Regions from separate parts of the Ancylomarina sp. YFZ004 genome, predicted to be linked through region 1. Evidence: riboswitches for the same ligand, from Rfam matches in the RefSeq annotation. Region 1 holds a riboswitch; each other region holds the start of a gene.
The links. A riboswitch is a leader RNA that binds a small molecule or an ion and turns the genes downstream of it on or off. The one in region 1 is predicted to bind cobalamin.
Positions count from the first base shown of each region.

Region 1 (5,322 bases):
TCAATTCGGGATCGCCTGGTCCTAAGGAAACCCCATATACTTTACCTGTCATATTCTAATGTTTATGATCGTGTGAATGTCCGTGATGATGTGCATGGCTGTGATCGTGTCCATGGTGATGGTGGTGATGTGAACAAGCAGAAGGATCTCTACTTTCAATCAAATCCACCTTGCCTTCTTCAACCGCTTTCAATCTCAACATCAGAATATCGATCAGCAGATCACTCTCGCCAATTTTAGGACATAGAATGAACTCCTTTTCAGGATGCTTCAATTTGAATTCTTCTATGCTTCTAATTGCATTATCCAGATAAACTCCTGGGAAGAAAATATAGGGTAAAGCGATAATACGCTTATATGATAATTGATCTAAAACAGCCAAAGCTTTATCTACCGAAGGGAAAGTCATACGTGAAGTAAAAGCATTGATCATGAATGGCATTTTCAACTCTTCCTGAGCCAAACGAGAGAGCTTGAGCATATCACCATTTGAATCGGCCATAGAAGCACCAATACCAATTGGGAAGAAAGCGGTATCGCTCATATCTTCATCAGAGATACTCTTCTTGATTAGATCCAAAGAAAGATCCACCATTTCCTGACATACGCCAATGTAATTAGCCAATTTGATTGTCACCTCATGTTTTTCCTGAAGCTCGTGAAGCTTATTCGGAATATCAGCAGCAATATGAACACCATTGAATAAGAAAACAGGCACCGCAATAATTTCCTCTACACCCTTAGCCTTCAACTTGCTTACACCTTGTTCGAAATTAGGTTCAGAAAGTTCCAGAAAACCATATTCAACTTCATAATCAGTTATTGTGCTTGCAAATTTCTCTGCAAATGCTTTAAAAGCTAACTCTCCAACTTGAACACGAGTACCGTGTCCGCACAGTAATATTCCCTTCTTCATATTTAAGATTTATGAATTTTAATTGATGATTGAGTATTCCTCTTTTGCTTGTGCTTCTTCAGCTACAGCCATCAGTTTATCTGATATAGAAACGACCTCGCCAACAACCATAATGGCTGGTGGGCGAAAATCTAAAGCTTCCATCTTTGCAATGATATTATGCAATTCACCTTTCACAACTTCCTGCTCTGGACAAGTTCCCCAACGAATTAAGGCAACCGGAGTTTCTTTTGAACGTCCATGTTTCATCAAATTGTTAATGATAGTCGGCGCATTGGTTATGCCCATATAAAAGACAAGCGTATCGATACCTGTAGAAATTTTATCCCACTGCAAATCTCTTTCGCGACTTACTGGAGGATGACCGGTGAAGAATGCCACTGAAGAAGAAACATTACGAGCCGTTACAGGAATACCAGCATAAGCTGGTGCAGCAATACCTGAAGTGATACCAGGAATCTCTTCAAATTGAATTCCATTCTCAAGCAATTTAATCGCTTCTTCACTCCCTCTACCAAATACGTAAGGATCACCACCTTTTAATCGAACAACCGTCTTACCCATTTTGGCATAATCCACAATCATCTGATTGATATCTTCCTGTGGGCAAGTGTGATTCTTATGCTTTTTCCCAACATAAATACTCTCACAACTGTCCTTACAATAGTCCAGAAGTTCAATATTAACCAAGTAGTCGTAGAATACGACATCGGCAATTTTTAAAGCCTCAGCGGCCTTAACGGTAATTAAACCTTTATCTCCAGGTCCTGCTCCGGTTATATATACTTTTCCGTTCATTATATCTTTCTTAAATATAGTATCTCAATTTATCGATGCGAATCGATTTATAGGTTCCAAGTTTTTGTATCAACCTTATCTAATAATGCTTCTACCTTTTCAAGTAAATTATCCTTCATAAAGGCCTTCTTTTCCTTTTCGCCAAGTCCAAGAGTATCCTTTACCATCTGATTTCTCAGACGCCCCAACTCCAGAACTTCTTCTTGCAAAGAGTTATCGAATTTTTGATCGAGATATGTACGTATTTTTTTAGCCAGATAAGGATTTTGACCATTGGATGAAACAGCCAGTTGAATATCGCCACATTGAGTAGCAGCTGCCGGATAAAAATTGGAATATTCAGATGAATTGGCTGAATTAAATAGAATAGCTTGTGATTCAGCATCTGCACCTATTCGAGAATTTGTTTCTGAACAATCAGTTGCAGCTATTACAAGAAAAAAGCCATTGACATCATTGGCTTGATACGTGCTATTAAGATAATGGTAGGCACCTGCCTCACGCATTTCTTGCAGAATAGCAGTAATATTTGGAGCAATTAGTGTGACATTTGCTTCAGCCTTAATCAAAGATTTAAGCTTACGTTCTGCCACTTTTCCGCCGCCCACAATTAAACAATTCCGGCCCTTTAGATTTAAACTTACTGAATACCAGCTCATCGCACTTTAGTTTACATTAACACTCTGATTTTTAACAAATCAATTTCCAGGTAAGCAACTAAATATGATGGGGTATGTTTGTTTAATTGAAGATAAATATATCTACAAACAACTCCCTTCCCCAAGAGTCTTAAGTTTGATTACCGTTTTGGCAGGTTTCCTGACTTGTTTCGTAGATCAATAGATCGGTTTTATTCCTTCCCATTCCGAGTGTTGGAACAGTGGATTTAGTAAAAACCATAAAAAACTTACAGTAGCGGGGGCTGTATCGGACTTTAACCGAATTCCCTTTTAAAGCTCAATCGACGATTAAGCTTTCACCAAAACTGCGTCAAATGTAAGCGTTTTTTATTCTCTCCAAAACAATTTAAAGACGATTTGTTCTTTTTTAGATTTGTTATAAAACATCAATATCCTGAACAGGTGTTAAATATCAACATCATAAGCTTTCTGATTAGGTCATCACAGCTTCTAATTCAGACTAATTATTCTTTTTTTATTCCTAAACCATCAAGAAAATCTGTATCTATGTATCTTTAATCAATTTTTAAGTTTTAATAATCACATGGCTTCTTTACAAGTATTCTCCATAACCCTATTAGCAATCTATGTTATTCTCATTGTCGGATCATCTATATTTTCTAAGAAAAGTGATTCTATTGAAGGCTATTTCCTAGCCAACAGATCCCTCTCTTTCTTAGCCTTAGCCATCACGTTTATTGCTTCGTGGTGGGGAGCTGGTTCAGCTATTGAAACGGCTGATCACTCCTATCAGAATGGAGTTTCTGCCTTCTGGATTTATGGAATGCCTGTTTTATTCTCTACGGGTTTACTCTTTGTATTTGCGAGGGCCATCCGAAAAGTGGGCAGCATCACGCAACCCCAATTATTGGAAGAACGATATGGAAAAGCTCCAGCACTAATGCTTTCGGTACTGATTTTCTTATTCATGACGATTACAGCTGCCTCACAAATTGTAGGAATTGGTATATTCTTCGAAAAATTTCTACACTTAGATTATAAGATGTCAGCCATTATTGGAACAGGTATTGTCTTACTCTATTCCTTTTTTGGAGGATTCAAAGCTGTTGTCCGTACTGATATCATACAATTTGTCTTTCTCTTATCGGCCTCAATATTGGTCTTTGCCTACGCCTATTATTATTCAGGAGGAATTCCTGCAATTAAGAATATTGCTGATACAAAAGGCTTAAGCAACTATTTCTCTTTTACCCATCAGATATCAAGTAATATGGTTTATATCATCACATTTGGTAGTGCGTGGATGATACAGGCCAATGTCTGGCAACGAATTTCAGCAGCTCGATCTCCCCACGATGCTCGTAAGATGATAGGCTTAAGCTTTCTAGTCTATATCCCTCTTTACCTAATGGTGACTTTTACGGGGATGCTAGCTTTAGGCTTATTTGAAGAGATGCCTCAAGGTGGTGTTATTTCAGGCATTATCAATGATTATATGCCTCCATTCCTTGGTGCATTAATCTTTGTGGGTATTTGTTCGGCCATTATGTCTACCATGGATTCTTTGATCAACACGGGAGCTATGGTTCTTTGTGTAGATATATACAAAAACAAGTTTAAGCCTGATGCCAAACAAAAACAACTTCTGATCGTTGGAAAGCTAGGAACAATTGTTGTCACGCTTATTGCCTTGGTTATTGGTCTCGAAATAAAATCAATTCTTAAGGTTTCATGGCTTGCTGCCGATCTTTTATCAACGGGTGCTTTCGTCCCTTTAATGCTAGGCTTTATTTGGAAAAGGGGGACTACGATTGGAGCGATGTCGTCTATGATTTTTGGCACCATTTTCTCGCTTTACAACTTAACGGTTGCTCTGGGTGCCAAACTGCCTCTTCCCTGGGAAATTGGAACAGCCAAACATGTTTTAATTGGCATGCTTGGATCAGCCTTAGTTTATTTAATTGCCAGCTTAGTCAGCAAAGCTGAAACAAATAAATCGGCATCATTTATTGCTAAGGTTGGTTTCAATAAATCATAAAACGTTTCTACACTCCCAAAGATATATAATAGATTCATCGGCATGATAGGCTACAATTCCACAAGTAGTATCAAGTTACAGTAAAGTAGCAGCGTGCTAAAACCCCTTGCTACTGGACGATTACATCGTGTGGTTTTTATTTCTAACAAAGGAACGCGATACTACTGAAACGAAGTGGAGCTCGGCGAAGCTAATTAGTATAAGTCCGACATAAGCATCGCACTTATTAAGACTCTCTTTATCCTTGAATCTTTTTTCTCCGGTTTGGTCCTTATTTGCTCCGCTTTGGTATTTCTGAGGTACCCTCCCTACCTGGGAAGTGCGGCTTGGTACTTCTGAGTTCCGGTTTGGCATCTTTTCACTCCGACTTGGTTCTTTTGAGGTACTCCCCCCTACTTCGGAGGCACCCCCACCCTGTTAAATAGATTCCATTTTTAAAGACACACAACCCAGCACCTCCCATTCCCCTTATGAACAACAACTTACAGAAACATGGTTGCTTTTCACAAGTGGTATCAAGCATAATAATTATAGGTTTATCAGTTACAACTGGAATATTTTGAAGTATTTTTTAAGTAGATAAATTTCATTTCAACTCCCCCTGAAATCTTAAAACACTATTTACAATAACACTAATCTTATGTTGTTTTTAATTAATCTTAATACAAATCAATATTGATATTTAGCTAATCAGTTAAATATTTTTTAAGTTAAGGCTTCTTAAGCCTAAATATAACCCAAATCGCATGGTCCATTTACCCAAAAATGTTCCCCTACTTGTCTTAATTTTGATACTTAATTCGTTTCAACTCTTTAGCCAAACAGATACAAGTAAAGTTGAAAATCTCTTTGATATGTCGTTCGAAGAATTGCTAAACCAAAATGTTGTAACGGCTTCAAAATACGAACAGTCTTTATCAGAAGCTCCT
Region 1 is NZ_JBTCHQ010000014.1:82,623-87,944, forward strand. It holds gene cobI (precorrin-2 C(20)-methyltransferase) at 1-52, opposite strand, end outside; gene ACXR6G_RS17960 (sirohydrochlorin chelatase) at 56-916, opposite strand; gene cobA (uroporphyrinogen-III C-methyltransferase) at 935-1,714, opposite strand; gene ACXR6G_RS17970 (precorrin-2 dehydrogenase/sirohydrochlorin ferrochelatase family protein) at 1,762-2,373, opposite strand; cobalamin riboswitch at 2,507-2,713, opposite strand; gene ACXR6G_RS17975 (sodium:solute symporter family protein) at 2,939-4,393, shown strand; gene ACXR6G_RS17980 (TonB-dependent receptor plug domain-containing protein) at 5,248-5,322, shown strand, end outside.

Region 2 (5,322 bases), on a different contig from region 1:
AAATTGATTCATGAGGTTTTCAATCTGCTAAGCGAAACGGCTAATAAGAAGAACTTAGAATTTTCATGGACTTACGAAGGTGAAGATCAATATTATTTTGAAAGTGATCCTTTTCGTTTAAAACAGATTCTACTGAATCTTGGTTCCAATGCCATTAAGTTTACAGAAAAAGGTGCTGTAAGTATAAAGGCTGTTATGGAAACAAATGCAGATAAAAACATTCTTAAAGTAAGCTTAATGGATACTGGGATTGGTATCTCTTCAGATAAATTAGAACATGTGTTTGAAGATTTCAGTCAGGCAGAATCGTTCTCTGCAAGAAAATATGGTGGAACTGGATTGGGCTTATCAATTAGTCGTCGATTAGCTAGAATGTTAGGTGGCGATTTAAGTGTCAGCAGTGAATTGGATAAAGGATCTGAGTTTTGTTTAAATCTTCCAATTGTAAAAGGAAATGTAATAGGTGAAGAGTCTGTATTGAAGGTGATAAATGTAGTGCCCGACGCATTGAAGCAAAAAAGAATATTGGTGGCTGAAGATGATGAATACAGTTCTCTTTTGCTGCAAACAATTTTTAAAGGTTGGAATCTAAATGCAAACTTTGTTGACAATGGTTTGAAGGCTCTTGAAAGCATGAAAGATACCAAGTATGATATCTTATTAACCGATATTCATATGCCTGAAATGGGAGGTGTGGATCTTTGTAAGCATATTCGAACCAAGCTAAAATTAGATATGCCTATTATTGCTCTAACAGCGAATGTCCGTCAAGTAGATTTAAATAAATACATCAAAGAAGGCATGTCAGCTTACTTATTGAAGCCTTTTGAAGAAGATACATTACTTCAAATCCTGTGTGAGCAATTGAATCTCGAAGTTGAAATAAGCCCAATAGAGGAAGTAAAATCAATATATGAAACCAATCATCTATTATTTGAATTATCTGAGATAGAGAAATTCACTGGGGGGGATAAAGGCATAGTTAATCAGGTCTTGACTAGTTTCGTTCGAATAGCTAAAGAAAGTTTGCAGCTCCTAAAGGAAGCAAGTAAAGAAGAAAATCATACTCAGTTAGGCGAAATAGCCCATAGAATGTTGAGCTCTTATCGTCAACTTGGAATAGTTTCAGCAAGCGAGATTTTGATAGAATTAGAAAAAATGATTCATCAAAATCCTGATGAGCTAATGAATCTTGATGAGGTGAACAGTTTTATCGATAAACTAGATGAAATATCAAATCAAGTTTTTGAACAAATTGAAGACTTGCAAAAGAACTCTTGATCAATTTTATAGTTTTCCTCCTAAAAACATTCTGAAATATTTCGTGTGTGAGTAGAATGGAATATAGAAATCCCAACTTGATTTTTTGGTTAGGTAGGTCAAGAACAAACCATCAATTAGAGGTCTGAAGAATAAAAAATAGACTATCATGAATTGACTAATGTCGAATTCGGGTTTGTAGATAAGAATGAATGGAGCACAAACCGTAAGGTAATAAATTGTATAATCTAGGAATTTTCTTGTCATTCTTTGTTAAGATTTTAAAGGTGAAATCAGCCCTCAATACCGTATTGCTTCATTTTAGTATAAAGTGTTTTTCTATCGATATTGAGTAAGCGAGCTGCCTTCGATTTATTGTTGTTGACTTCTCTCAAAATATCTATAATTTTATCTCTTTCTGTTGAAGCCTGAATGAGTTTCAGATCTGTTGTATTATCAGATAGGGTAGTGGTCTCCTGATAGTGGAGGATTTCTGTAGGTAAGGCAGATGTTTCAACACGATCCCCTGTACTTAAAAGTAAGGCTCTTCTGATCACATTTCTAAGTTCTCTTAAATTTCCAGGCCAGCTGTAATCTTTTAACTTTTGAATAAATTCATCAGAAAAATTATTGATGTTCTTATTGAGTTCCTTATTGGATAGGCTTAGAAAATTATCAGCAAATAATTTGATATCTTCTTTTCTATCACGAAGAGCTGGAACCGAAATTTTGAATTCGTTTAACCGGTGATATAAATCTTCTCTGAAATTAGCCTTATTAACCTCTTTAATTAGATCTTCATTAGTGGCAACGAGGATTCTAACATCGGTATCAATATCATTATTACTGCCAAGCTGTCGGATTTTTCTTTCTTGAATAGCTCTTAATAGTTTGATCTGGATTTCGTAGGATAAATTTCCAATTTCATCCAGGAAGAGTGTTCCTCCTTTGGCAAATTCGAACTGACCTTTTTTATCACTAATAGCACCCGTAAATGAGCCTTTATTGTGACCGAAAAGTTCACTGCCGGCTAATTCATTCGACAATGCACCACAATCTACTGCTACGAAATTTTTATTCTTTCGGGCACTGGCCTCATGAATTCTACGTGCAACAATTTCTTTCCCTGTTCCACTTTCACCCTCAATAATTACAGACATATCAGTAGGAGCAACCAGACTTATATACTGATCTATTTGAACTGAATTCGGGCTTTTACCACGGATAAATTCAATTTTCTTCGTTTTATCAACAGTTTTAGATTTTGCTATTGCAGAATTGATAAGTACGAGTATTTCTTCAGGATTGAGAGGTTTTGTTATGTATTCGTAAGCTCCTAGTTTAATAGCATTCACGGCTGTTCGAATTTCAGCATAAGATGTCATGATGATGACGGGCATGTGAGGATTCAAACTCTTTATCTGCTTGAGAAGATCAAGACCATTGATATCTGGTAAGCGGAAATCACTAATAACTAAATTCGGCTTAAAACTGCTAAATTTTTTTAATCCTTCATTGGCAGAAAAGGCGATATCTGATTCGAAACCTTTCTTATTAAGTAGGCCTTGAAGCATGATACAGATCGTAGGATCATCGTCTATAATGAGGATTTTATTCATAATGAGCTTATCGGGATGCTAAACTGTGAAAGTCAATTTAAACAAAATTAATTAAAAAGCTTTGATGGAATACTATGAGTTTGAAAAAAAAACAAAGGATTGTAAGCTTGCTATCGCAATTTTACAATCCTTTTAACAGTTACTTATGAATTTTCACGAGCAATCTATGGCAAAGATCAACTCTGCTTGCGTCAAAAAAGTGAAAGGTTACAGAGACTTTCTGCTTTTCTTACCCGAAAGCTAAACTCATGATTAAGGCAGGTCTTCTGGCTTTTCTCAATTTTGAACACCTTCCCGTTTGATAGAAACAGTGGTCTTTCGTTCAAAATACAGATTCGAAAAATTTCGAATCGAGAATTACAGCTGCGGGGACAGCTCCTGTTTTTAACAGGATTCCCTATTATTCCTTTCGGAACCCAAATCGTTCTGCAAGTTTAATCAAAAATTGATCATTTGCCAATATTACCAGATGACTGATTTTAAAAGAAATCTTCTTCTTCACTTTCGATTAAACCTTTATTCCTGGGATTTGCGGATTGTGTGTTACAATCCAAATCAATATTGAAGCCTTCTGGCTTTTCAAATTTGCCTTTTGATATATTTAAAGATTCATCAGCATATACTTTTTGCATATATAGTGCCCAAATAGGTAAAGCCATATTGGCTCCTTGTCCCAGTCGAATACCTTCGAAGTGGATGGCTCTGTCTTCAGCACCAACCCAAACACCAGAAACAAGGTTGGGTGTAACTCCCATAAACCAACCATCAGAATGGTTTTGAGTGGTTCCGGTTTTCCCCCCAATAGCGTTGCGAAGGTTGTATTTCCATCCCAGTCGCCCACCTGTTCCTTGCTTCACTACACCTTGGAGTAGGTTGGTCATTAAATAAGCTGTTTTAGCACTCATCACCTCATGCTTTTGTGGGATAGAGCGAGCAACTTCGTTTCCTTTACTATCTTCAATTCTTGAAATAAAACGAGGTTTAATGTAAACACCTTTGTTGGCATAAGTTCCATAGGCTCCGACCATTTCTCTAACCGTAATTTCTGATGTGCCTAGGAATATTGATGGTACAGGATCAATTCGACTGATAATACCCATTTTTTTAGCCATATCGACTATGGTTTGAGGTTTGAATTGTTTCAAGACCCAGCCAGAGATATTATTTACAGAATGGGCCAATCCCCATTTAAGTGTCACCATTTCTCCCGTTCGAGCACTGGTTGAATTTCTAGATGTCCATGTTGTTCCGTTACCCAAATCAAAAGTCGGTGCAATATTTGGAACCTTATCGCATGGTGTTAATCCTTCTTGCATGGCAACCGTATATAGGAATGGTTTAATGATAGAACCAACTTGACGTTTACCAACATTTACCATATCGTACATAAAGTGTTTGTAGTTTGGTCCACCCACGTAGGCTCTAACCTCACCTGTTTGTGGAACCATTGACATAAAACCAGCACGAAGAAACCCTTTATAATAAAGCATAGAATCGTTAGGTGATAATAGGGTATCACGTTCTCCCTTCCAAGTGAAAATTCTCATTGGGGTCGGTGTTTCAAAAATACTTTTTATAGAATCAAGAGAAATATCTTTGTCCTTTAAAACACGATATCTTTCACTTCTTTTCATCGATAGGTATAAGTTCTTTTCTACGGCTTCATCGTCCAAATCATTTGAAAATGGAGGGTTTTTGTGATATTTCTTCTCTCTGTCGAAAGCTGACTGTAAATCAAGCCCTAAATGTTCTCTGACGGCTTGCTCTGCATATTTCTGCATACGAGAATCAAGCGTCGTATATATTTTTAGACCATCCCTATAAATATTATAGAATTCACCATCTGCTTTTTTATTTTTATTGCACCATCCAAAAAATGGGTTGTTCTTCCACTGAAGGGAATCTTCAATAAATCGTTGTTTATTCCAGGAAGGATATCTGCTTTCGACAGGTTTTCTTGCTGTAAGGCTTGTTCTTAGATACTCTCTAAAGTAAGTTGCGCTGCCTCTTTTATGGTCAACCTTTTGGTAATCCAGGTTAAGAGGTAAAAGCTTTAGTGAATCGTATTGCTGTTGCTCAAGATAATTGTATTTTACCATTTGACTGAGCACAGTATTTCGTCTATCTCGTGTCAATTCTGGTCGTCGCAGTGGGTTGTAATATGAAGAGTTCTTAGCCATTCCAACTAACATAGCTGATTGTTCAATGCTTAATGAATCTGGAGTTGTATTAAAATAAACACGAGCAGCCGACTTAATTCCTATAGCTTGATTTAAAAAGTCATACTTATTTAAATACATGGTCAGAATTTCCTCTTTGGTATAGCTGCGTTCAAGTTTAACGCTGATAACCCATTCGCGAAATTTTCGAAACACCATATCAAATTTGCTACTGAAGCGCTCTCTTGGAAAAAGCATTTTAGCCAATTGTTGCGAAAGTGTAC
Region 2 is NZ_JBTCHQ010000009.1:71,856-77,177, forward strand. It holds gene ACXR6G_RS14245 (ATP-binding protein) at 1-1,281, shown strand, start outside; gene ACXR6G_RS14250 (hypothetical protein) at 1,288-1,527, opposite strand; gene ACXR6G_RS14255 (sigma-54-dependent transcriptional regulator) at 1,554-2,879, opposite strand; cobalamin riboswitch at 3,119-3,314, opposite strand; gene ACXR6G_RS14260 (transglycosylase domain-containing protein) at 3,359-5,322, opposite strand, start outside.
Region 2: linked by a shared signal. The riboswitch ahead of ACXR6G_RS14255 (sigma-54-dependent transcriptional regulator) and the one ahead of ACXR6G_RS17970 (precorrin-2 dehydrogenase/sirohydrochlorin ferrochelatase family protein) in region 1 are both predicted to bind cobalamin.

Region 3 (5,322 bases), on a different contig from region 1:
TTTGCGACACTAATTTTTGATACACCTGGTTCAGCAAGTCCAATTAAAGCCCAATTGCTATCGTAACTTGGCTTACCTCCGCAATACACCCATACATCTCCATTTGCATCAACAACCATATCCTTAGGACAGTTTTTAACCTCAAGAGTAGTTACCACAGTGTTAGAGTTAATATCGATAACAGATACTGTTTTATCGCTATTAGACCATCCACCAGAGTTTGCCACATAAAGCTTATCACCTGATAAAACCATTTTCTCTGGACCAGCACCCACTTCAATTCTTTTTACAATTTTTAAGGTAGTTAGATTAATAACTAAAACTTCATTTTTATCACCTGCGTTAGCTCCACTACCATTAGACACATACGCTATATCACCAACCACGGTAATATCACGTGGATAGCTTAAATCTGTAATTGACTCTACATGCTTAAACGTAACTTTATCAACAATCTCAACATAACCTGCCCCAGTCGTTGTAGTCGCTGTAATAAGAGCATATTCATCTGAAAAAGTCATAGACTGAGGAAATTTTCCTAATGGCAAACCATTAACAGACTCAAAATAGTTTAGAGTAGGCTCACCTGAAACCTTATCGATAAAAGTGATACTCCCGTTAGTGCTTCCTTCATTTAACACATAAATTCCATCAACACTCACATTGGGGATTGAATCATTATCATCATCAGAACATGACACAAATAAAAGACTTGCTACTACAAGATACATCGCAAGATTCAATACTTTTTTCATCTTATTTTAAATTTAATTGTATAAACAACTTTATTTCAACTTAATATTAAGCCCCAAATAAAAGGCTCTCCCAGGCATAGGGTAAAATTTAACAAGTTCGTATGACTTATTAAATATATTTTCAACTCGTCCATTAAAACTAACATCTGTTCCAGCTAGTTTTAGCTTATACGCTCCATTAATATCCAACAAAATATTTCCTTCTAAATTATCTCCATCATTCGTTTTTGTATCTGAACGATGTGAGGCTAAAAGTCCAACACTCCATTTTTCGTGAATCAAATCACTCCCCAATTTCACAATATGATGAGGACGATACGCTAATTCCTTTTTATAATTCGTAGCCATTTTATCATTATAATAAGTATCATTATAAGCATACTTCATTGTGAAATTGAACTTATAATCATGATATATATCCTTATTATAATTGGCTTCCAATTCAACTCCTTGAGAAAGAACTTTACCAGTATTCTTAGGACTCCAATAACTTCCATCGGGTTGCCATGAAATGGCATTCGTATTATCAGCCCTATAATAATTCAAATCAATCCCCATTAAACCATCGGCTAATTTTCTTTCCAGCATAATCAAGCCTAGCTCATAATTCCAACCTTCTTCCGATTTAAGATTGAGATTCCCTCCAGGGATCCAATACCTTTCGTTAAATGTAGGTCTGCGGTAATGGCTTCCAACTTTAAATCGAAAGTCGAAAATATTTGGTAAAACATGAACCAATGAACTGGCTGCAAACATCGATGGCGGATCAACCTCGCTACTTTTATCTTGAGTCCATGATAAAACGAATTTTCCAATTCGCGGTGCATAATTGGCTACAATCCCAAATTTCGTTTCATTTTCCGTAATCGTATTCCCATAAGCCGATGCATCAGCTTCCAGATAATTATACTTTAAATTGGCATCGAAACTCAACTTTGAAGTCGCATACCAACGGACATTCATTTCATTAATCAAACGTTGAGATGAAATTTTAGAATAGATCTTATAAGGGCCTCCTACCGTCTCTTTATCGGTATATTTTAAATTATCCGACAAGTATGCAATTTTGGCTTCTACACGAAATTTGTTGAAAAGATGTTTCCATCCCACAAAAGCTTTTATAGAAGAATCTCTTTGTTTCTGAAGGCTATGAGGCTTTCCAATCCCCATCAAACCTGCTATGTTTTTATTCTTAACCTGATACCAAATGCCTAAATCAATAAAATGCTCATTCAAGTTAAAATGAAGATCCTGAATTATGCCATAATCCTTATTTTCATTATGATTTAGCTTTTCTGTGGGCGAACCAAAATCATAAATATCGTCATACTCGAAATCATTTTTACCATATCTGTAAAACACTTGACCTGAATACGAAATATATTTGTTAGAGTAAGCTCCAACTAAACTCTGTTTTGAATTTGAAAAACTACCGTATTCAGAAATGAAATTTAAACGTGAATGTTTTTTCCAAGTAGGTATATTGGATAAATTGATAGCACCACCATATGTACCACTTCCATATAAGGATCCTGGAGCTCCAAAAACAACCTCTATATCGTCAAAGGCTCCAGCGCTAATTAAGGAAAGATCGGCTGAACCTGTAGTCACTGAATTTACTGGAATCCCATTCCAATTAACCGATGTGTGAGTAGCAGATGCCCCTCGAATACCTACAGTTGATAAAGCTCCTAAAGAACCATTCGATGACATATTAACCAGTGAAACCTTTTGCAATAGTGTGGCCAAATCCTGACTTCCATATCGCACAAGGGTTAATGAATCAATTTCCTGATGCTTTTCAGCTTCTGAAAAATGCTTCAATCTAGGTGCTAAAATATCAATGGTATTAATCTGAATCGTATCGACTCCAACAGTTTGACTCCAACTATTTAAGCTTATAAAGCTTACTAACAGCACAAGTAATAATTTCAACTTCATCTTATAATTGATAAAGAAGAAAACACAAGGATAGAACAATAGAAATATCGCATTCGATCGTCTTCCAAACATCTTCTCCGAATGTTTTGAAAAATAAGTTTGCATTGGCAGGTCTTCTGACTTACTCAACTTTTTCGGCCTTCCCATCCGCCTAAGGCGAACAGTGGCATTGCAGTGAAAAAGCTTTTTTCTGAGCTTACAGCTACGGGAACAGCTCCGGACTCACACCGGATTCCCTTTTCATCTCCATCTGACAAAAGTCAGATTCACGAGAACCAATTACGCTGCAAATGTATAAAAAAAAACAAAATCAGACGACCTAATCTCTTATTTGGAACATATTCCTAAACACACTATAAATCAACAGCTAACAAACCACCTATCATAAAAAAAGGATGTTCCACAATTGGAACATCCCTTTTTGAGTGAATTAATAGATTTTAGAATCGACAATTGAACTTAGCCATTATCGATCTTCCTGGCATATTGTAAGCATCTTTTTCAGTGTAATTTTCATCCAATAGATTGGATACTGTCAAACCTAAAGTATATTTTTCTTTGAAAGTATAAGAAACAGAGTAATCGAAAACGTAAGATACCGGATGACGTAACAACTCTTCGTTAATCAGATCAGAACGTACTTCCTTACCATTGAAAATAATTGGTTCCTTTGTAATATTTGGCCAATTTGAATAATCAGCCATATATATATAGTTATTCTCATAACGATGACCGATATATCGTCCATTCAAACGTGTTGTGAATCCTTTCAAATTATCGAATTCCAAACCAAATGATGCGGTATTATCGCGGACATACCTCATAGCTCCTTTTTGATTATGGCCCTGAGCATCCTTGTATTTCAAATCTGCATCAATAATATGAGTGTAATTTAAGTACGCTCGTAACGAATAATCATAATCACTTAAAGCACCAAAGTCATAAGAAGCAATCAATTCTAACCCCTTCATTTTAGCTTTTTGTGCATTTATATATGTTGTACTATAATCTGGTAAATTTGATCTTATGATCTTATCCTTATGATGTGTGCTGAAATAAGTTAAATCAAAATTAATCCCTTGCTTAAACTTATTGTAAGTGAAACCAAAATCTACGGTGTTTGATCTTTCCGGATCAAGGCCAGGATTACCAACTGTTACTGAAGATCCTCTTGTATACTCACCAGCAACCTGATAAGCTTTTGGTGCTAAAAAAGCATCTCCCCAACTTGTATGAGCAGAAAGACCATCAAGTAGTTCAAATTTCAAACCAATATTTTTAGTAAACACCCAATAGTTCTCACTACTTTTTAGGTTTGCTAAAAGCTTATCAGCTTCCAATTCAAACTTAACATTATCACCACGAACCCCAATTAACAGATTCAATTTTTCATTCGGCAATTTAAACTGAGATTGTGCAAAAATTCCTGTTGATATATTTTTATGATTAGGTTGATAAGGAGCTTCTATCTCACCAGAGGGTTTATAGTTCTTACTCTTGTAACTTTCAGTTTTATTATCTAATCCAAGAGCTAAAGTGTGGTCTCCAATTTGATAAGTATCATGCAATTGAAATCCATATGTTTTAAAAGAACTTACAAAGTCACCATAGCCATCTGAACCTACATCATAAGTTTTGTTATCCTCATCAGAATAATATGGCGAAAATTTAATTTGATGGCCATCTAGATTTCCCATTAAATCAAACCCGAATGAATAACGTTCAATATCTTTGGAATCCATACCTTCAGTATGCCAAAAGTTACCGGGTGTCTCAACATCATCAGCTTTGTAGTATCCCCCATTAAAGTTTATTTCCCAATTCTTTGAAAGAATAAAACCAATTCTAGAACTCACACTATAGGTTTCGAACTGAGAATTCTCCATTCGTTCGCCATAGGTAGAAGGATCTAAAATAGATTTGGCATATTCTTCATCGTAAAGATTACGATTACCAATTTTATAATCCTTTGCTTGTCTGTTATGAGCCAAAGAAATATCAAAATTCGTTTTATCTGATAAAGCGCCTCCCATAGAGAGGTTTGTTTTAGACGTTTTAAAACTTCCATATTCAATCCCAAACTGGCCTGCTAATTCACCACTATTCTTTTTCGTTACCACATTAATAACCCCAGACATAGCTGCTGATCCATACTGAGCTGAAAAAGGTCCTTTCAACACTTCTACTCTTTCAACATTTTGTAGGTCGATACTAGCAATATTATCTGTTCCTGAAGGTTTTCCGTCTATTAATATAAGTGTATACTTAACGGATGGCGAAGGTGTAAACCCACGCATACTAACAACGGCTGAAACACCTGGATATTGAAGAATATCAACCGAAGATGAACGTTTAAGTAAGCCAGCCACATTATTGGCTGGTGATGCTTTAATCACACGCTGAGTAATCACATCTACCTTTTGAGGTAGATCCTTAACTTTAGATTTAACGCGTGAAGCGTTGATTTGTACTTCGTTTAGATTCAAATGACGAACGGAAGTGGAATCTACCACAGGTTTATCATCAGCTTGAGATGCAAAATTCATAAATGAAAGCAATGCAAAAGCCGTTAAAAAAGTTCTTTTCATGTTTGATTTTAATAAATGAAAAACATTTTAACTAATGC
Region 3 is NZ_JBTCHQ010000004.1:388,816-394,137, reverse strand. It holds gene ACXR6G_RS09315 (hypothetical protein) at 1-755, opposite strand, end outside; gene ACXR6G_RS09310 (TonB-dependent receptor plug domain-containing protein) at 786-2,801, opposite strand; cobalamin riboswitch at 2,785-2,991, opposite strand; gene ACXR6G_RS09305 (TonB-dependent receptor plug domain-containing protein) at 3,137-5,284, opposite strand.
Region 3: linked by a shared signal. The riboswitch ahead of ACXR6G_RS09310 (TonB-dependent receptor plug domain-containing protein) and the one ahead of ACXR6G_RS17970 (precorrin-2 dehydrogenase/sirohydrochlorin ferrochelatase family protein) in region 1 are both predicted to bind cobalamin.